Regions from separate parts of the Pseudoalteromonas sp. SG41-1 genome, predicted to be linked through region 1. Evidence: riboswitches for the same ligand, from Rfam matches in the RefSeq annotation. Region 1 holds a riboswitch; the other holds the start of a gene.
The links. A riboswitch is a leader RNA that binds a small molecule or an ion and turns the genes downstream of it on or off. The one in region 1 is predicted to bind lysine.
Positions count from the first base shown of each region.

Region 2: linked by a shared signal. The riboswitch ahead of dapA (4-hydroxy-tetrahydrodipicolinate synthase) and the one ahead of lysC (lysine-sensitive aspartokinase 3) in region 1 are both predicted to bind lysine.

Region 1 covers NZ_JACJFL010000033.1:1,305-12,334, reverse strand. Annotated here, with positions in the region: gene H5203_RS15920 (DUF4136 domain-containing protein) at 1-427, opposite strand, end outside; gene H5203_RS15915 (ATPase) at 597-3,374, opposite strand; gene H5203_RS15910 (condensin complex protein MksE) at 3,374-3,919, opposite strand; gene H5203_RS15905 (hypothetical protein) at 3,925-5,205, opposite strand; gene nhaD (sodium:proton antiporter NhaD) at 5,384-6,631, shown strand; lysine riboswitch at 6,746-6,917, shown strand; gene lysC (lysine-sensitive aspartokinase 3) at 6,995-8,398, shown strand; gene H5203_RS15890 (4'-phosphopantetheinyl transferase superfamily protein) at 8,375-9,118, opposite strand; gene H5203_RS15885 (sodium-dependent transporter) at 9,272-10,594, shown strand; gene H5203_RS15880 (biotin/lipoyl-containing protein) at 10,729-11,030, shown strand, end outside.
Region 2 covers NZ_JACJFL010000023.1:50,028-61,057, reverse strand. Annotated here, with positions in the region: gene acnB (bifunctional aconitate hydratase 2/2-methylisocitrate dehydratase) at 1-548, opposite strand, end outside; gene H5203_RS13610 (OmpA family protein) at 826-1,890, opposite strand; gene H5203_RS13605 (YdiU family protein) at 2,358-3,773, opposite strand; gene H5203_RS13600 (DNA-3-methyladenine glycosylase I) at 3,782-4,483, opposite strand; lysine riboswitch at 4,674-4,867, shown strand; gene dapA (4-hydroxy-tetrahydrodipicolinate synthase) at 5,000-5,884, shown strand; gene H5203_RS13590 (2,3,4,5-tetrahydropyridine-2,6-dicarboxylate N-succinyltransferase) at 5,900-6,640, shown strand; gene H5203_RS13585 (PLP-dependent decarboxylase) at 6,640-7,845, shown strand; gene H5203_RS13580 (succinylglutamate desuccinylase/aspartoacylase family protein) at 7,851-8,972, shown strand; gene H5203_RS13575 (phospholipase A) at 9,258-10,298, shown strand; gene H5203_RS13570 (bifunctional GNAT family N-acetyltransferase/hotdog fold thioesterase) at 10,351-11,030, opposite strand, start outside.

The sequences.
Region 1 (11,030 bases):
AAACAAGCTGGTTAGAGGCACGGTCAACAACATCAATCACTAAAGTGCCCACATCATATTCATGGGTTGTTGTTTGCGTGTTATAACCCATGCCCCAGTAGTTCCAACGTGCACCGTAACCTACATTAAATGTATCAACGTCAACTTTAGTATCAACAGAGGCATGATAGTTAATTAATACATCTGCTGATGCTTCATCCGCAGGTGTCATACCGTTTGCTTGTAATTGTGCATTTACCGCTTCACGCACACGTTTTTCCATCAATGGACTGATTTGATAGTTACCAGCGTCAGCCAAGGTCGCTTGTGGAAACCAAGCAAATGTTTTGTAGTTACCAAAGTCCACAGATTTGTCGTAGTCAATATCAGGCGTTTTTGCACACGCTGCTAGTAGTAATACAGCAGCTGCAATTAGTATATTTTTCATGGAGTTTGCTCCTTGGCAAATTTAATTACTATTCGTTTGATAACATAACATAGAATTAATTCAAGGAAATGTTATTTTTTACCTGTAATTTGTGTACAAAGTAGATGTTGATCAGTCTAGTCGTCCTTGACTGAATGATGCATTAATTTACACAAACGTAGTAATTGTCTTATTCATGCTCTACTTCTATCCAATCCTTTTCATCTACCCAGTTCTGGGCGCCGTCTTTAACGGAGCGAATTGGCACAATATAATCACAGCTAATTTGTGGTTTCACCGAGGCAAATATTGGCACAAAGCCAAAGCTGAGTGCGGTTTCTATAATTGCTTTTTGATTTTGCGGATCGATATCGGCCGCTTCATCAATATAAATCGGGATGCGGTATAAGTTTTGCTCTTGGTCGCTTAATAAGTAGCGGATAAACAACATACCGCATAATAATTTTATGGTGATACGCGTACCGTTTGAGCCAGCCGAATCAATTTTTTCAAAATGCTCGGTTTCGCCTGCACGGTTTACTACTTCAAAGCGAATATCAAATAAGTCAGTAAGGGTTAAACCGGCTTTATCAGAGGCAAGTTTAATTAAGTGATCTTTTGCTTCGTTGACAGCACTTTCACTGTAGGGTTCTTGGCTGAGTAAATCCAGCGTATCACCTTGTTCAAACTGATTTGAGGTACTGATTATGGTATCAATACTATCAACCAACATTTTGCGTGGTATCACGTTAATTTTAAATGCTTGTAAGTTTGAAATACGATGCTGACTAATGCCTTTATTGAAGCTGTTCATTTCACGGCGCAGTCTGTCTAAATCTTCACGCAGTCCCTTAATCGTCGCGGCTACTTCTGTGAGTGCAACCCGGGCTTGGCGTTCAACCGCATCACGTTCGTTATCAATATTATGGAACGCGCCAATCAATTTCTGGTATTTACTAAACTCGTCATTTTCGTTATCAAATTTGGTAATACCGGCATTGTAAATATGCAAATAGGTATTACGAACGTTGATATCAAAATTACGCAGCTCTTGGCAATCTTTATTAAAGTGATGAACTAAGTCACTGAGATTATCAAAGTCAATTTGCACATCAATCATATACGGGGTGACTTTACCGCTATATAAATCCAGCGTGTGGTCAATTCGTTCAGATTTCACTTGGCGTAGGCGCTCGGCTTGGCGTGAAATTAAATCTTTTTTCGATTTAATAATCGAGCGTCGATCACTAATTGAACCGCTGTTATTTTGAATATCTTGTAAGTAGCTATCAACTTGCTCGCGTTCAGCCAATAATTGCTCTTTTAAGAGTGTTTGTGCATCAATAGATTGCAGCATAACCTGGAATTGTTCAAAGCGTTTAAGTGCGCTTTCTGCTGCCATGAGTTCATCGTATAAGGCATCTTTTTCTTTTTGTTTGTCGGCCACATTGGCGGCCACATCACGCTGTTGCTTAAATTCATTGAGTGACTGTTCTAGGGCGCTGAGTTGCGCAGTAAGTTGCTCTTTATTTTCACCGCTTTGCATCTGCACCGGTGAGAGTTTTTTCAGCTTGATGGTCGCGCCTGGCAGGGTAAGCACGCCGCCTTTCACGTTATCTGATAATTGCTCTAAAAATGCACCAAAGGCATCTTCATCAGTGATATCTATATCACCATTACTGGTGGTGGCAAATGACAGAATGTCAGGGTTTAGAATACGCGAGATCTCTTCAACTTCTTTAAGTGATAAATCCTCGCGCATACGGGTAAATAAATTAAACTCAAGATTTTTAAGCTGTAGCTTTAAGCTTTTGATCTGCTTTTGTGTTTCACTAATACGGTAATCAAGAGTATGCAGGCTTTGCCCTTGTGCACTGTTGATAGAATGCGATAGTGACTCGTAATCTTGCTTTAATTGACCAAGGCTTACTTTTAAGGTTGCCATGTTAACCAATTCAAATTCAGATTTTAGAGCACCAAAGTCTAAAAACCATTGCTCTATTTGTGTTTGCCTGCGTTCAATATCGCGCGATTGTTGTACATAAAGTTGTTGTTTTTGTTCAAACTCGTGCTTTTCGTGTTCAATGTCTTCAAGGGCAACATTAAGCTCGCTCAATTGCGCCTCTTGGTAGCTATCAAAATCGATTAATGCTTGGTCAATTTTGGGGGCGTATGCGGCTAATTTACCTTTGAGTACGGTTTGGTTTTCAAGCATTGATTCAAGGGCGCAGATAGGCTCTTGCATCGACTCGAGTGCTTTTAGCTCACGTTTTGCGCGGTTTACTTTATCAAAGGAGCGACGCCATACTTCATAAAAATCGACCTTTGAGTTTGACATGTGGCGTTCAAATACGCGTAACATAAAGCGCTTTACGTCGGCAGCGCCTAATTTATGCAGGTTCAAAATACGGCGGAAAATTTCTTTATAAATTGCCGAATCTTGCACGTTGTTAAGCGGGATCATCTTTAAGTTAATGTCGCCATCAAATGGCGTGGCACCACCCGTTAATAGTGCGTTGAGCTCTTGCGCTTTAAGCTCAATAGGGTTAAAGCCTTGCTCTTTTAAATGATTAAACAGTTTAGTGAACTTAATGATGGTTTTACCTTGAGTATACTGCTCAAGATCAAGCTTGCCTTGGTAACAAAAAAACTGATGTGCGTAACCGGCAATTTTACCAAGCCCAGCTACACCAATCACCACCGGGCCATGGGGTAGGTCGGCTTCGAGTAAAATATAGGATTGATCTGACGAAAAATAAAATTTACGGGTTTCGTCTAAATCATGACCGTCCCATTCTGTTAGGCGTAAATCATTAATAAGCGGAAATTGCAGAGCATTGATCACCGAGCTTTTACCGGTGTTATTTGGTGCACAAATTGAGCTGCTTTTATCAAGCGGGATCACACATTTGGCATAACCGGCGGTGTTTAATAATGCCAGCTTACTGAGGCCGTATAGGTTTTTCATTATTCGTCCTCTCCAATATAGGTTTCTTCGTTTACTTCCATTAAGGCATCAATATAACGATAGATAGGTGCTTGCAGCATAAAGCCGCCTTCTACTTCACGGGCAAGGCCAAGTCGAATCATGCGTAAGTACACGTCTTTACGTAGGTCTGATCCTGAAAAAATTTCGAGTTGATCAAATAAGTGCTTGTTCATTTGCACTAAAGTTTGCATCAGTTCTAAATCATTCACTTCATCAAATAAGGCACGCATTGGGTCTTTACCTGAGTTTGCATAGTGCTCAATTAAGATATAAATGGTTAAGGCAATCGCGCGGGAAATTTTCCCCATATTGGGTGTACTTTCATCACTGGCAAAGTAATAAAAACCACGGCTGTCATGTTGTAAATCGTGGCCAAGGGCGCTGAATAATGCGCGGTAATGATCAATTTGTTGATCAAGCTCTTGCCACATTACGGTGTCTTGTTCGCTAATGTGATAGCCGGTGACTAATTTTTTATTAATTGCTTGTAGATGACTAAGTTCATCTAAATTTATCTGTGTCATAACGGTTACTCATCCACTGTTGGTGTTTGCTGAGGGTCAACAGGCTTAGAATTAAAAGGGAAAAGAGAAAAATGTTGCCCGGCAATTTTCACGCGCATTTTCTCATCACTTTGATTGATTTCAATATCGGTGTCACTTACCAGCTTTTGATATAAAAACAGCATTTCGTCGGCTTCAAGGTCGGGGTAGCTTTGCTCTAAAAAGGTCAATAATGGTTGTGGCTTTTTACGTTTAGCATTGAAGCGTTTTTTAAAGTTTGCTTTAACATTATTGTAATCTGGAATATTGGGCGTAACAAAAGCAGGTACATCTTGTTGATCAGGAAGTTCGTATTCACTGTGTTCAAACTCAACAAGTGCAGCCATATAAGCGACCATATGGCGCTGTTGCCCCAATGAGAATCGCTGCGTGTCAGAGACAAAATGTGGTTGTACGGCGCTGAGCATATTATCAACGCCATTTTTACGTACTAAACCAAGTACTTTAGCTGCTTGACGAGTGATCATATTATTACGGCGCAACTCTTCACGCAGTGGCATTAGCATATCGGCACTTTTACGCAGGCTTTCGCGACCAACTAAATGCATTTCTAAAATTCGGGTACGTAATCGTTCAAGCATGCGTTTATCTTGATAAGCTTTACCGCTGCGTTCAATATATTCGATTTGCGTGCTGATTTGTGTTTCGATGGTATTAAAACAAGCATGAAAATCGCCACGAATATCAACCATTTCAAGCATTGGTTCAATGTATTCATCAAACGCTTCAATCACCGCTTGATAACGCTTTTGTAATGATTGCACCGCATTATTAGCTTTTGCTTGTTCTACAATATTTAAAATGGCATTTTCGTTGTGGGCAAATAGTTTCATTATTTTACGCACCCGATCATCCATAATGCGGCTAAAACGGCGCATCTCGTCGTAGTCTTCAATACTACCGGCATTGTCTAAACGGTTACCCAAACGGGCTAAATCTTCAACCAGCACGCTAATTTCTTGCGCCAAGCCTAAATGTTCTTCCTGCAATAAAAAAGTGGCAAAATCTGCAATTGCACGGTTAATTTCAAGTTGTGACGATTTAGCCAAGGGAATAATAATATCTTGGTTTAAAAGGCGGTTGGTTTCTTTGTAAATGCGCTCATTTGACCACGTAGGTTGTTTTTGTTTGATCGCATTTTGCACGTCTTTTAGGCTGAAATCAGCCATTTTAAAACGTTTAAATAGCAGCTCTAACATTCCCCAGTGCTCTGTTAGGGTATTTAGCAACTTTTTAGCTGGGATCATAAAACTCCAAAAATCCTAATTTATCTTGTAAAGCCGGCTTGTTAGGCCTCAGCGATTAGTCGTAGAAAAGCAAATTGACAATAGTTTTACACATTCTTTGGTGCTAGACTGCGCGCCGTGTCGTCCTGCGGCTCATAACATACAATTTTTACATTTTTATAAAGGTTGTTCAAACACCATGGTAACTGCAATTATCCTAACCCTGATAACGCTAGCATTCGTGCTCATCGTTATAGAGGATATTATCCATGTAAACAAGGCCAAAACCACGCTTTTCTTTGGTACTTTATGCTGGATTATCTTATTTATCTCGCCGCTTCACGGGCAAAGCCCCGAAAACGTACAACATCAACTTGACCACAATATTTTAGAGATTGCCACACTCTGGTTGTTTTTAATGGCTGCAATGACCTTTGTAGCCTATTTGAACTCTAAAGGTTTTATCCAAAATATTGTGCATAAGATAATGCCCAGTGCTATCAGCGAACGCAAACTGATGTTTTTGATTGGCGGGTTCTCCTTCTTATTTTCGTCGATTTCAGACAATATCACAGCCACATTAATTTCCCTTGCGGTGGTTATGTCGTTAAAACTCGATCCGAAAAAGCTAATTAAATACGCTACGCTTATCATCTTTAGTGTGAACTCGGGCGGAGTGTCGTTAATTACCGGTGATGTTACTACCTTGATGATTTTCCTTGATGACAAAGTTACCATTGGTCACTTGCTATTGTTGGTTGTGCCTGCGTTATTTAGCGTGGCGCTATTGGCCATTATGCTGTCATTTGGGCTCAACGGCCAAGTTGAGTTTACCAAACAAGAGGACCGTCGCATTGAGAAAACAGATATCACTATTGCAGTGATTTTCTTATCAACGATTGTCGGGACATTAACGTTAAGCGTGCTTTATCATGTGCCGCCTTTGTTAACTTTCTTATTTGGTTTGTCGTTGATGTTTTTAGTAGCGCAATTTTTAATGCGCAAAAAAGATGTGAATAAAAAAATCATCGATTATATTCGCGAAATAGAATACGACACCTTGCTGTTCTTCGTTGGCGTATTATTACTTGTAGGCGCCCTGAAAGAAGTCGGTATGCTCAGTAAGTTCACTCACCTTTACGAGTTAATGCCAGCACAATACGCTAATTATTTAATGGGTATATTATCAGCTGCGGTTGACAACGTACCACTAACGGCTGCGTTACTTAAAGCTGAAATAGTGATGAGTCCACAACAATGGTTGTCGTTTACGTATGCAACTGGGGTGGGGGGGTCCATGCTTATTATTGGCTCGGCTGCCGGTATTATCGCTATGAGTAAAGTAAAAGCACTTACCTTTATGAGTTATTTACGTATGTCGGTGTATTTATTAATCGCTTATACAATTGGTTATATGGGATCGTATTTAGCAGGTAGCTTTATTTAATTGCTTTTATTATTTAAAACAACTTGACAGCTAGACGTCTAAACGATAACTTTCAAAGCCCGCTTAATAGCGGGTTTTGTTATTTAATTACTAATAATTTACGTAATTAATCTAACATTCAGAAGAGGTGCGGTACTTAGGTACTTAATGTTAGGCGACGTATGCCTGTAATCATTAAGGAGGGAAGTACTCGCCGAGGAAAGCAACTGGACGTCACAGTGGTTTTTCGGTTTATGGGGCTGAATCCTCAAAACTGTCACCAATTAGGTGGAGAGCTTCTGGCAGTGGACTTTTCTTATCGAGCACCCCCTTGCCAAGTTCTTCTTGTTTTATCGTGGTATGAATGCCACAAAAGGAGACGACATGAATACCCAATTAGCTGCAACTAACTTGCAACAGTCAGCACAAAATCAAAAATCAGACTACGTAGTCGCAAAGTTCGGTGGCACCAGTGTGGCTAACTTTGAAGCGATGAGCCGTTGCAGTGAAATTATTGTAGCCGATAACAACGTACGAGTAGTGGCCGTAAGTGCCAGCGCAGGAGTGACTAATCACCTTGTGACCTTATGTAAAAAAGATTTATCAGCAGATGAGCGCAATGAGAACATTGCTGGCGTTATTGCTATTCAAGAAGCTATTTTAAATGAGCTGTCATTGGATGCTGATTTAGCTCATGGCTTTGATGAAACCATTAAAGCTTTTAAGTCACTTGCCAGTGAGCCACTAAAATCAAAGCAACAACATGATGAGTTATTGAGCTTTGGTGAGCGTTTATCATCCTATTTATTTACTCAGGTACTGCGTTTAAATGGCTTAAATGCGGTGCGTTTTGATGTGCGACAGGTATTAAAAACCGACAGCCAGTTTTCTAAAGCAACCCCAGATGTAGCTGCAACAGCAATGGCCGCAAAAGAGCATTTAATTCCGTTATTAGCTGAACAGGTTATTGTAACTCAAGGCTTTATAGGCAGTGACGCGCATGGTCAAACTACCACACTTGGTCGTGGTGGTTCAGATTACAGTGCGGCATTACTGGCCGAAGCTATAAACGCTAAAAGCGTGCACATTTGGACTGATGTCGTGGGCATTTTTAGCACCGATCCGCGCTTATGTGCTAAGGCTACGCCGATTGCGCGTTTAAGTTTTGATGAAGCGGCCGAAATGGCTACCTTTGGGGCGAAAGTATTACATCCGGCAACTATCTTACCTGCGAGCCGCAGCCATATTAGTGTGTTTGTTGGTTCTAGCCGTGAGCCTGAACGTGGTGGTACCTGGATCGAACGTGAGAAATCACAAATCCCCGGAATTCGTGCTGTCACGCAGCGTAAAAATCAAATATTGTTAACCTTAAAAAGCCCCGAAATGCTTTTGGCTAGTGGTTTTTTAGCCCACGTGTTTACAATTTTAAGTGAGTTTAATATCTCGGTTGATTTGGTAACTACCTCAGAGATAAGTGTTGCAATTACTTTAGATAATGCGCCAAATGCCTCGCGTCCTGAGCTTGATCAAGAATGCCTTGATAAGTTAGCGGAGTTTTGCCACGTGTCGGTTGAGAACAATTTAACCTTAGTGGCATTAATTGGTTCACAAATTCAATTACGTCAGCAAGAAATTAACTTAATGAATGTATTAAGCGATTTTAATATTCGCTTAATTTGTCATGGCGCAAGTAAACATAACCTGTGCTTTTTAGTGGAGCAGAGCGAGTCAGACTTTGTTGTGCAAGCGATCCACAGCCGTTTATTAGAAGTTCAAAACGCCGCGTAATTGGGCGGTAGAATTTACCACAGAGCACTGCCAGACAGTGCTCTTGTCACTTACCACACTAATATCAAACTCATGATATTGACAACTCAGCGCTGTTAAATTTGCTCGCTCAAGTTCAGTAAATACATTGGGGCTGAGTAATTTTGCAATTGGTTGGCTGGTGGCTTTGGCAAGTGCTTCTTTTAAGGTCCATATTCTAAAAAATCGTTCTGCGCTTTGCTGATCTTGCGTTATTAAATTTACCTCATCAAGATGATAAAAATGCTTAGCGAGCTTTGCAAATGGGCGCTTCAGGTTTATTTTTTCAATATCAAAACCAAATTCAATTCGTTCTACATTTAATGCAGCACCGACAAAACCATTAGAGTGGGATAAACAACTACGCAATACAGTGTCACTGTCAGTTATATGTAGCAGTAATTTACTGCTTTGCTGGTCAAATTCAGAGCTAATATGGTTATTTGCTAGATCACGAAATTGTGGCATCGTTTGTTTTACCAAATACTTAAGCAGTAGCCGAGTGGCTAAATATTCTTGCTTGGCTTTGTAACTTTTTCTACGGGTGATCACCGTCAGTTCAAATGGGCTTAATAGTGCGTTTAAATCGAATTCATCAACATTTAACTGCTGGGCATCAAATAATAAAATAGTATTCGCATTGAATGGCTGCACGCTGTGTTTGGTGATAACGAGTTGCTGTTGAAAAAATAATGCAGGCATAAAATCCACAATTAAAGTGATAAAAGAACAAACATGTTTATATTTTGTGCGGTTGTGCGCTGGTTAATTAAGCCAAGGCAAATTTATTACTCTGTGAGAGTTAAATATGGTTTAATTCACAATAATGAAAAATAATAACAGATTTGTAGATGTATGGCACAATTGCGTGATGGTTTTCAAAGCCGCCTTGGCTTTGTTTTAGCAGCTTCTGGCGCTGCAGTTGGATTAGGTAATATTTGGGGATTTCCCACGCAAGCGGCAAATCATGGCGGCGGCGCGTTTTTACTAGTCTATTTTATAGTTATCTTTTTTTTAGCCTTGCCAGCTTTATACACTGAGTTGTACTTAGGTCATAAAGCGCAAGCTAATCCGGTTAAAGCACTTAGACAAGCATGGCAAGAGCAAGCACCGCAAGTAGGCGCTGCTGCTGGTTATTTAGGTTTAGCCGGTGCGATTGTGATGCTGAGCTTTTACTCAATTGTTGCAGGTTGGATGCTTGCTTATGCCCTTGAACCCATTGCTAGCTTTTTTGGATTTACCACCGTCAGTGCGTTTTTACACACGGATTCGATGGCGCGTAATTTTGTATTTACACCACTGATGCTGATCCTCACTGCGAGTATTATTCTCAAAGGTGTTAAATCTGGCATAGAAACATGGTCGCGACGGTTAATGCCGATGCTATTGGTGTTACTCGTTGTGCTAATTGCTTATATAGCCACGCTTGATGGCGCAAGTGAAGGCTTTGCTGCGTATTTAGTGCCAGACTTTAGCCAAATACTCGACCCAGGTTTAATTATTGCGGCAATGGGGCAGGCGTTCTTTTCACTGTCACTGGGTGTCGGTTGTATGATGATTTATGGCTCGTACTTGCAGCCTGATGCTAATTTGCCGCGGTTAACCGCGTCGGTAGCGTTACTTGATACAGGGGTTGCCTTTTTAGCGGGTTTATTAATTATTCCTGCAATTTACGTGGCGCAGCACAATGGCGTGCAAGTATTTAGTGATGGAAAATTAGTGGGAGAAGGGCAACTAATTTTCGCAATTCTACCGCAGTTATTTAATACTATGGGCGAAATTGGCTTATTGGTTGGTTTACTGTTTTTTGTACTTATGTCGATTGCATCACTCACATCGACTATTTCATCAACTGAAATTCCAGTGGCTTTTTTAGTTGAAAACCATCAAGTAGAGCGTAAAAAAGCGACGTTTTTAGTGAGCTTAACGGTTTTAGCCGCGTCATCGTTGATTATTTTCAATTTTGATTGGCTATTTGGTTTAGTGATCATGGTACTGACTCAGTATCAATTACCGCTTATGGGCTTATTTTACTTTATCACTGTAGGGTGGTTGTGGCGCCGTGGTAATCAATTAAATGAGGCTGCAAGTGGCATGCGTTATTGGTTTGCTCAGTACATACGTTATGTGTGTCCGATACTGATGACCGCCGTGTTCGCTAATGTCGCGTTTGGTTGATAATTTAGCTGTCAGTTTTTTAGTTTTAATTGTTAATACATAGTGTTATACCAATCGTTTTAAGTTACTGACCATTTAGCTCGCTAGAATGGTTAAATATTTAAGTCGATTGGTATTATATCCAAGGAGGAATTATGAACATAGATGTTAAAGTCCCTACGCTTCCAGACTCAATACACACAGCAGATATCGCTAAACTTTATGTTAGTGAAGGCCAACTCGTTTATGCCGGTGATGTGTTATTTGATGTTGAAACTGAAAAGGTTGTTTTAGAAATAATGGCCGACTGCAGTGGCATTATTGAGAATATAACGATTGCAAATGGCGACCATGTTAATCCTGAACAGGTTGTAATGACTTTGCAGCAGCTTGCAGACAGCGAACTGCCAGCACGACCAACAGTAGACCAAACCCATGACAGTAAACTGTCAGTAAG
Region 2 (11,030 bases), on a different contig from region 1:
GATAAATCATCAGTATTTGTTTCGCCAGTTACTTTGAATACCGTAACTGAGATTTTTTCAGCAACCGCAGGTTTATTGGTAAACCATTCTGCAGCAGCCCAAGATTCAATAATTTGCTTAGCGTATTCATTACCCGCTTTTGCTTTTTCTTCAACGTCATAAAATGCATCAAACATTAATAACGTATTTGCAAGACCTTTAACAACGATTGGCGCAAGCGATTCTTCGTCAAGTAGCTCAATCATGGGGGCGATGTTGTAACCGCCAAGCATTGTGCCTAATAGCTCAGCTGCTTTTTCTTTTGAAATTAGTGGTGAAGTTGCCTCACCTTTAGCAACTGCGGCTAAAAAACCAGCTTTAATGTAAGCTGCGTCATCCACACCTGGCGGCACGCGATTTACTAATAAGTCTAAAATAAACTCTTCTTCACCTGCAGGTGGTGTTTTAACTAGCTCGATAAGATCAGCCGTTTGCTGAGCATCCAATGGCGCTGGTACGATACCTAACGCGGCACGTTCTTCTACGTGTTTACGATAATCTTCTAGCACAATATTGCCCTCTTGGTGACGTGAAAGTATTCAGTAATACGCGTTCTCGCGAAAAATTACTCAATACTTATAGTATTCTGACGATTAATTATAAAGCTTTTAAATATAGATGAAAGTCCATGCAATCAAGCAAAATTTTATACTCACTATAAATACTATGAATAGTCAAAAAGGAAAACACCATTCACATGAATGTTAATTAACTGCGAATCATTACTATTTTATTAGGCATAAAAAAACCCAGCATATTGCCGGGTTTTTAATAAATCAAATGCTATTAACGCTCAACTTTCACGCGTTCAATTGACTTAATGTGTGCTTCTACACGACGGTTTTCCGCGTGTGCAGCAGGTGTGTTGTCTGTATTTTTAAGACGCTCTTCGCCTAGACCAACAGTAGTAATACGATCTGCAGCAATGCCATCAGCAATTAGCTTAGCAGCAACTGCATCAGCACGCTTTTTAGATAACCACTTGTTGTAATCTGCTTTACCAACAGCAGAAGAATGACCTTCAAGTAATACTGTTGTATCTGTGTGCTCTTTTAAGAAGCCTGCAACTTTTTCAATACCGCTGTCATATTTGCCAGCAACAACCGACGCATTGTTAGGGAATGTTACTAACAAGCTCTTAGTTACTTCACGGTCTTCATATAGAGTACAACCTGTTCCATCAACAGCATCTGTCATTGGTGTGTTTGCACATTGGTCATCTGCATCAGGGATGTTATCACCATCGCTATCAACAGGAGCAACCGCTACAGGTACTACTGTAGCTGGAGCTGGAGCAGCTTTAACTGGCTCAGCTGCTGAACTTTGCTTACCAAATAAATAGCTAAGGCCAAGTTTAGCACCTACATCTGTGTAACCACGGTCAAGGCCTTGGTAAATAGATGTTTCAGCATTAAATGCGAAATTATCAGTGAAATAATGTTGGTAACCAGCACCCACATTAGCAAAAGTTAGGTTTTCTGTAATATCGATTTGTTTAAGACCGAAAATACCATAGAAAGGGCCGCCGTTGATGTGATAAAGACCATCAATACCTAAACGATCGCCGTCCATGCTTGTTGCGTTCATAGCAGGATTTACATTTGAAATGTCAAAATCCATATCAGCATATTCTAAGCGCGCGCTCCAGTAATCGTTAAAACGATAACCAATTTCCGCACCCCAACCAGTTGAATCATCAACGTTAGTACCTGCGCTACCACGGACATTTTCCCATGAAGCATCGTAATAATCGCCAAAAGCACCGATAAAGAAACCTTCTTTTTCAGCCGCGAAGCTTGAAGCGCTAGTTGCAGCTAGTGCTAAAGCAATAGTAAGTGATTTTAATTTCATTGTTTCCTTCCCATTTTCACAATTAAAATTGTAGCTAAGAAACCCTAGCTCAATAAGTTTGATTACAGAGTACCGTATCTTTAGTTAATCATTACTTAACAAAAACGTTTAAATGCATATATTTTGCAATTTAAATATTTATTAGAATAAAGCGCTCTACATTATAGTTCAGATAAAAGACTTTACCTAACTTACACATACATCGATTGTCAGCATTGTAATTGCTATCACTACTATTTCAGAAACAACGTTTCCAATATATTTGGCTTTAAAAATTTAAATGCTGAAGTTAATGGATGCATTATATTGGTTAATTTTAAATCAACAAGTAGCTAAGCATATTTATTTCTTATAATTATTAATAAATAACAGCTTTTAACTAAAGATCTGGATGAATAAGTAGCATCAATTCGTTCGTATCCGTTCAATTTACGAACAGCGACAAATAACAATAATTGATGCTGTTATTATGTACCACAAAATGTTTGGTAATTAGTGTCCATATCGACAGGCGGTGAGTACCAAAATGCAGGGCTTGCCAACAATTGGTAAGGCGACCTCAAGGCCGTTAAATATTCATCTAACATGCTGCTTTCACCAGTACTTTCATACTGCTGTATTATGCTTTCAACGATATGATTACGCGGGATCAAGCGTGGGTTGGCTTGGCGCATCAGCTGATAGCTTTGCGTATTTGTTCTGGCTAACCACTTAATAGACCAACCAGCCAAGTCACTCGGAATAGCAGTCTGACCTTGCAGTGATTCTGTTAAGGAGTCAAAAGTATTGGTGTAATCAAGCTGATGAGTTTTCAGTAAAGTTAATAACTCGGATACTAATTCAGCATCACCATCTTGATGACCATCAAAGCCCAACTTTTTCGCCCACATCTGTGTAAAAGCTTGCTGAAACTGCTCAGCAAAACCATTTATTAATGGGCTTAGTAGCTCAACAGCCTGCTCTTCGTCATCGCTAATTAAAGGAATTAAACTTTCAGCTAAACGTGCACAATTCCAATTAGCAATATTAGGTTGATTGCCAAAAGCATAGCGGCCTTGGCGATCAATAGAACTAAATACAGTATCAAAATCAAACTGATTCATCATTGCACAAGGGCCATAATCGATGGTCTCACCACTGACGAGCGTATTATCAGTATTCATTACTCCATGAATAAAACCAACGCGCATCCAGCTAACAATCAGGCTAACTTGCTTTTCAATCACCGCACTTAAAAATGCCAAATAACGCGCAGAGCCCGTAGAATTTATCTCAGGATAATGACGCTCAATAGCTAAATCAGCTAAATTTTTTAAACCAGCAACATCACCTTGCGCAGCTAAATACTGAAACGAACCGACACGTATATGACTACTAGCAACGCGGGTAACAATGGCTCCTTGTTGTGGTGGTTGACGGTAAACTGTTTCACCACTGGCAACAACTGCCAAACAACGTGTCGTCGGTATGCCAAGCCCGTGCATTGCCTCACTCATTATATATTCACGTACCGCAGGACCGATTGCGCAACGGCCATCACCTCCACGTGAAAATGGCGTAGCACCAGAACCTTTGAGTTGAATGTCCCAAAGCTGTTGCTGCTGATCAGTGACAGCCCCTAATAAATGTGCTCGCCCATCACCTAAACGCGGTGAAAAATGTCCAAATTGATGCCCTGAGTAACCTAATGCCACAGCAGCAACATCGCTGTTATTAAGATTACCAGAAAAAATTACCGCACGTTCTGATGTGGCAACCTCAATATTAATCTGCCTAGCTAACGTATCGTTCCACAGCAGTAAGTTTGGAGCAATAACAGCACTTGGCTGATCAGCCACAGCAAAATCATCAGCAATCTGGGTGTAACGAGCAACTAATTTCATAGTATTCCTTAGGCTTGGGTTGTTTGTATGCCAACGCGATTATCGCCCACGCTGTATGCAACTAACAAACTGAGCTCTTGAAGGCTTAATCCGCTTTGTTGCTGCAATTCATTAAAAAAATGTTGAGCGCTGGTAAGTGACTTTTTAGTTTGTAAACCGCCATCAATTATCTTATGAGCACGGAGATAACTTTCTACATCACGCGAGAATAAAAAAGTGTCTTTCCCTAAGGTTCGCAATGCATAAGGGCCGGTGTTACCACCTAAACGCGCCCCATGCTTTTTTAAATACCCCCACAAACCAATAATATCGTCGCTCGGCCAATCTGCAATAAACTGACTAAAACTGCCATGTTCACTTGCCACTTCATGGATCATATACGCATTTTCTGGGATCGTTTGCACTTTTTTAAAGTTACGAACGATTCGCTCATCGGTGGCTTTTTGCTCAAGCATATCTGGCGGCATCATTAATAATTTAGCCACACTAAAATCCCAAAATACTTCCCGAAAACCTGGCCATTTATTGTTGATCACTGACCAATAAAAACCACTTTGAAAAATTTTGCGGGTAAACTCTTCAAGCCATGCATCATCAGGTAAAGCAGTTAATTGCTTTGCATTTTGAGGGGCAACAAGTAAGTGCTGTAACATTACTTCGCTACCTTTTCGCTGTGCCGCTCGTTGATATATATCTTGAAATTTTTCCATTACTCACTACCACTGCTTGTTATTACGCTTACTGTAACGCTATTTACGTTGTAAAAAAATGTCAGGAGCACATTGCAGCTAAAAATAAACTTAAAAATATCCAGCCTTGACACCTAGACGGCTAAAATGCTTTAATCTTCCGTATTACCCCTATTAAAGGTGTGAGTTTTAAACGATAAAACTTGCACCATGGGCTAGAAGAGGTGCGTTATTCAGGTAACGTATGTGAGGAGCACACACTCCAGTGATCATACGTGAGGGGAATTAACGCCGAGAAGTAACACTTTTTGTGAAGTTTTACTTCGGGCGACTGGGTTGAATCCCAGCGACTGTCACCAATAGCAGCTTGGCTGTTAAAATATTTGGTGGAGAGCTTCTGGTCTTAGCGTAATAAGGCCATAGCGCCCTATTATATTAAGCCCATTCGCTCTTCGAATTATTAGTTCGAACGACGTTAATGTGGCTCCAATCATAAAAGCTTATTAACTCCTCGAATCACTTATAAGTTCGTGAGAGATGATCAATAACTTCAATTTAAATGACTACCCTTTGTGGACGGCACTCGTCACGCCATTTACTGACGCTGGTGAAGTCGACTATGCCACTCTTGATCAGTTAGTTGCACAGCAGCAAGTGGCTAACAATGGTATTTTATTACTTGGTAGCACTGGCGAAGGCCTCGCACTAACACTCAAAGAGCAACAAGCGATTGTTGAACACGTGTGCCAATTAACGCCAACAGTACCACTGATGGTTGCAGTAGGCGGTATAAACCTAAAGCAACAAATTGCCTGGGTTGAATACTGTAATCAGTTACCCATTCATAGCTATTTACTGGGCACTCCCCTATACGCTAAGCCCGGCGTAGTAGGCCAAACACATTGGTTTGAAAGCTTACTTAATACCAGTAAACATCCTTGCATGCTTTATAACGTACCAGGGCGCAGTGCTGTTGATATTCCATCGGCCGTAATTAGCAACTTAAAAGACCATAAAAACTTGTGGGCACTCAAAGAAGCCAGTGGCGACATTGCTAAATTTGAAGGTTTTAGAAAAGTCGCACCTAATTTAGCTATTTTTAGCGGTGACGATGCACTGATGCCTTACTTTGCCCAGGCTGGCGCAAAAGGTTTAGTCTCTGTGGCTGCTAATGCATGGCCTGTGCAAACCCATGAGTTTGTAAAACGAAGTCTCAGCGGTCAACACCCCAATTTATTTGCCGACTGGTCACAAGCCATTCAAAGCTTGTTTGCTGTCGCAAACCCTATCCCCGTCAAAGTATTGATGCATTTACAAGGGCGAATTAACAGCCCGTACTTACGTCCACCTTTGACGCATCTTGAGTTAACGCAAACTGATTGTATTAACAACGCAAACAACACCATTTTATCTTGGCATTAAATACAGGTTTTTATAATGAGCTGGTTAGAACTACTAAATAATTTAGAATCGGGCGCAGTGCGCGCAGCAACACAAGACGACAACGGCCAATGGCATGCTAACGTTCTGGTAAAACAAGGTATTTTAGAAGCGTTTAAAAATGGCACTAATACCGAATTTCCAGGTGGCTTTGTTGATAAACACAATTTAGCACCACAAGGTTTTGCAGCCGATGCTGGAGTGCGTATGGTACCTGGTGGCTCAAGCGTTCGCCGTGGCGCACACGTTGCTAAGGGCACGATTATTATGCCACCAGCATATGTAAACATTGGTGCGTTTATCGATGAAGGCACTATGGTTGATAGCCACGCGTTAGTGGGGTCGTGTGCGCAAGTAGGTAAAAATGTACATTTAAGCGCTGCAGTACAACTAGGCGGTGTACTTGAACCTATTGGTGCAAGCCCGGTGGTGGTAGAAGACGATGCATTCATCGGTGCAGGTTGCGTGATTGTTGAAGGCGTAGTAGTGAAAAAAGGCGCGGTGCTCGCACCAGGTGTACGCTTATCAGCAACTATTCCAGTTTATGACTGTGTTAATGAGCGCCAGCTGGCTAAAGGCGAGCCTATTCCTGAATACGCGATTGTTATTCCAGGCTCTCGTCCAGCTTCTAATACTTGGGCCCGCGAGCAAGGATTAAGTATGTCGTGTGCATTAATTGTAAAATACCGTGATGAACAAAGTGATGCATCATTGCTGCTTGAAGAGGTTTTACGTTAATGAGCTTTTTGAGCACGCCAGTTAAAACCGCCATTGATGAGCTATCAACTACGCTTGATACACCATTTTTTATTTACGACCTTGATACATTAAACGCACACTTAACGCGATTAGTGGCGCAAACTGAGGTAAAACTGTGGTATGCCGTAAAAGCTAATCCATTATCTAAAGTCATTCAAAGCTTAGATAACGTGGGTTTTAACTTTGATGTAGCAAGTAAAGGCGAACTTGAGCAAGTTCTGGCACAAGGTATTAACAGCGAGCGCGTGCTCAATACAGGGCCTGCCAAAAGCCCAAAACAAATTAAACACTTTATTGCGCGCGGCGTACGTACCTTTGTTGCCGAAAGCCTTAATCAAGTACGCTGGCTTAACGAGCAAGCAAGCTTACAAAACTGTCAGTTACAGGTATTACTGCGAGTGCAATTACGCTGGCCTGAAGGGGAAAAAAACCCACTTGGTGGCGATAGCCTTACTCCATTTGGTTTAGGTTGCGATGAATGGCAAGCGCTAAATACTAGCGACTACCCAGCGCTTAGCTTTGATGGCCTGCATATTTTTCAATGGGGCAACATGCTCAGCAGCGACAAGCTAGCTGAACTTTGGTCACAAATGATTGCACCGCTAACAAAGCTTGCCAACGACTTAGGTATTCACTTAAAAGTACTCGACTTAGGCGGTGGTTTAGGTATTCCTTACACTCTTGATGCACCAACCTTAAGTTGGGATGCGCTCATTGATGCATTAGCTAACATTAAACATGCCGCAGGCGTACAAGAACTCTGGATGGAGCTTGGCCGTTATGCTGTGGGCGAATGCGGTCATTACGCAACGCCTGTCGTTGAGCGAAAACTTAACTATGCCCAACAACAAGTAATCTTAAGCGGCGGTATTAATCATTTATTGCGCCCTGCAGTCACCAGCCAAGATTTCCCAGCACGATTATTACGAGACTCAACTGCTGCATACCAAACTATGAGCTTATATGGGCCATTATGTACAGCACTTGATTGCTTAGGTGAACACCAATTACCTAGTGATTTAAATGAGCAAGACTGGCTGGTCTTTAGCCAATGTGGCGCGTACGGCTTTACCGAAAGTATGCCGTATTTTTTATGTCATGAGCTAGCAGCTGAATACACATTACAAAATGGCGAGCTTAACTGTATTCGCACAGCTGAAGATGCCAGCTACTACTTAAGGTAATTGAGATGAGTACGACTAAAGCTATAAGCCAAGAAAACATAGTAGTTGGTGAAGTTGCCAACGGCCTACCGCTCACAATTCCTGTCTATCGTTTAAAAGGCGATGGCACTGGGCCAAGTGTGTATGTACAAGCTAATATGCACGGTGCAGAAGTACAAGGCAATGCGGTTATTTACCAATTACTTGAGCAGCTTAAGCATCTTGAACTCAAAGGCGATATCACCCTGGTGCCTTACGCGAACCCAATTGGTTGCAATCAAAAATCGGGCGAATTCACCCTTGGTCGTTTTGATCCAATCACCGGCACCAACTGGAACCGCATGTATCACTACAATAGTAAGCTCGCGAGCCAATTTGCTGAGCAATATAGTGATGCCGATGAGCAAACCTTAAAAAGTGCGTTTAAAGCCGCACTGATTGATGAAGTAGAGCAACAACTAAGCGGTCCAGCTTATCGCCTAACTACAGGCAAACGCATTGCACTTAACTTGCAAAAATTGGCACACCAAGCTGATATCATGCTCGACTTACACACAGGCCCCATTTCGAGTCAGCATTTATATTGCCCAGATTATGCCAAGGCCAGTGCCAACTACTTTAATATTCCTCATGTATTAATCATTCCTAATGATTTTGCAGGAGCAATGGATGAAGCAAGTTTTTGCCCATGGTGGCAATTAACCGAGGCATTAGCTCAACAAGGGCGTGACTTTGCTGTTCAAGTTGAAGCGTTTACGGTTGAACTCGGCAGCCAAGAAAAAATCGATTTAACTGCGGCCCTTGATGATGCTAATAGTATTTTAAGTTACCTAAATCATAAGCAGGTATTCGTTGATGCCCCCTATCAGCCAAAAGTAATGAAGCGCTACGGCTGTGATTTAAATGATTACCTTGCTTACTATGCACCTATGGGCGGCATGGTTGAGTATATCGCGCCACTTGGCGGCCATATTAAAGCCGGCGAGCCCATAGCTAAAGTATTGCGAATGGAGCGCTACCTAGCAGAGCAACCATTACAAACCCTAACACTTGATTGTGACGCCATCGCGATTTTGCATTTTGCTTCAGCAAGCGTAAACCAAGGCACCGAACTATATAAATTCTTTACTAACGTATTTGAGCTTTAATTTTTATATCAAGCTCAACCCTTCTCATTGCGTGAGAGCACGACTATCCAATTGGAAAAAGTGCATTGAACAAGCGGCTTCGGCCGCTTTTTCTTTGTATTTATGATCGAAAAGCGCCACAATCACGTAAGTTCAGTAACAATTCACTGATATTCAGTTACAGTAAATGCTGGATAAATGTATGGGATAGGTATCTTAGTCGTTTTATGATACTGAAATTAGCCTATTCTCATTTACGAAAAACACAATAGCTACTCTCTATTTGATTTTATCAAAGGAATAATAATGACTTGGCACTATGGGATCCTATTTACTGCACTATTATCAAGCACTGTATTCGCACAATCAGAATCAACAGCAAAAACCAACGAGCAAGATGATGATGTCGAGCTAGTAAAGCAATGTATTTTAAATGAGGCAATTGGCGGGGCTGGCGAGATGACGCTAGCACAACTGCGTAAAAAATGCTCATCACTTGATGAAAGCAAACAACTTACCGCACTCGATAAGCGCCAAGCACGCGAAGAAGTAAGTAAAGAAAACCGTAATGTTATTACCCCACACAAACGTAACTACATTTTACCTGTTTCTTATGTATCCCACCCAAACAATAGCTCGTTTGAAGCGTATGACGAACTAACCGGTGAAAAACAAGATGAACCACTCGATAACTTAGAAGCAAAATATCAGCTTTCAATTAAGGTACCTATTTTCGATGATTTTTCTGATGAAGACCAGGCTATATTTTTTGCCTTTACATTACAGTCATATTGGCAGCTTTATAACAAAGAAAGCTCCTCACCATTTCGTGAGACCAACTATGAGCCAGAAATTTTTTGGGTTAATTATTTAGATAAGAAGCACGTTCCATGGGGCGACGAAATGGCAGTAGTCCTTGGTATTTCGCATCAATCTAACGGTAATAGTCAGCCTCAGTCGCGCTCATGGAACCGTATTTATGCAAACTTTCTGTGGGAAAACGATGGCTATGTGTTTAGCTTTAAACCTTGGTACCGTATTTCAGAAAGCGAGAAGGAAACGCCATTAGATCCAAGAGGTGATGATAACCCTGATATTTACAAATACATGGGTTACTTTGAATTTAGCGGTGCATATCGACTTAATGATCATGAATTTAGTTTTATGACACGTAACAACTTAAATTCAGACAATCGTGGCGCAATTCAACTTGATTGGTCATTCCCGTTATGGGGCCGAGTTCGCGGTTACGCCCAATACTTCAACGGCTACGGTGAAAGTTTAATTGATTATAACGCTGACATAGAACGTATTGGCGTGGGTATATTATTAACTGATTTACTATAAAAAAAGGCCAAGCAATTGCTTGGCCTTATCTTTTGTTTGCTCTGAATTCTAACTACTTAATAATTCTAAATGTACCTTCAAACTCAGCAACCAGTAACTCACCATCGTAGATTTCCACTGGCACTACATAGCTCGCTTTACCTTCTGACTCTAACTCGGCTAATTTACCCTTACAGCCGCTTAAATCAACGCTGCCACGAGGGTCGTTATTAAGCGGTTTTAAATATTTAATATTAGCATCAGCTAACACAATATTACCTTCAAGCCCGGCTTCTTTGAGTGCTAAATAAGTCGCGCCCCAGCCGGTTAACGTCGCTAAACTATAAATAGAGCCAGCAAACATAGTGTTATGCAAGTTTAAGTTCGCATTTAAATCTGCACTGGTGGTAAATTGCCAATCAGTGTAACTTTCAACTTTAATGCCCATAGCATCGCTGATCGGAATAGATTCGCGCCAGGTATTTTGCAGAACTTGGGTCCAATTGGGATGGCGGAACCAGCCTGGCTCAGACGGTTTTTGTTTCACCATTTTCCAGTGTTGTACATCATCGTAAGCTAAGTGAGCCTTTTCTTTTAATTCATAACCATGACGTTTGTAAAATTCTAATGCTCGTTCACGAGCGAATAAAACTAACTCATCGGCGTCTTGAGTCCAGGCTATTTTCTCGAGCTCATGCAATAAACGGCTACCAATGTGTTGATTACGGTTACCTTGTGCAACGGCCATATAAC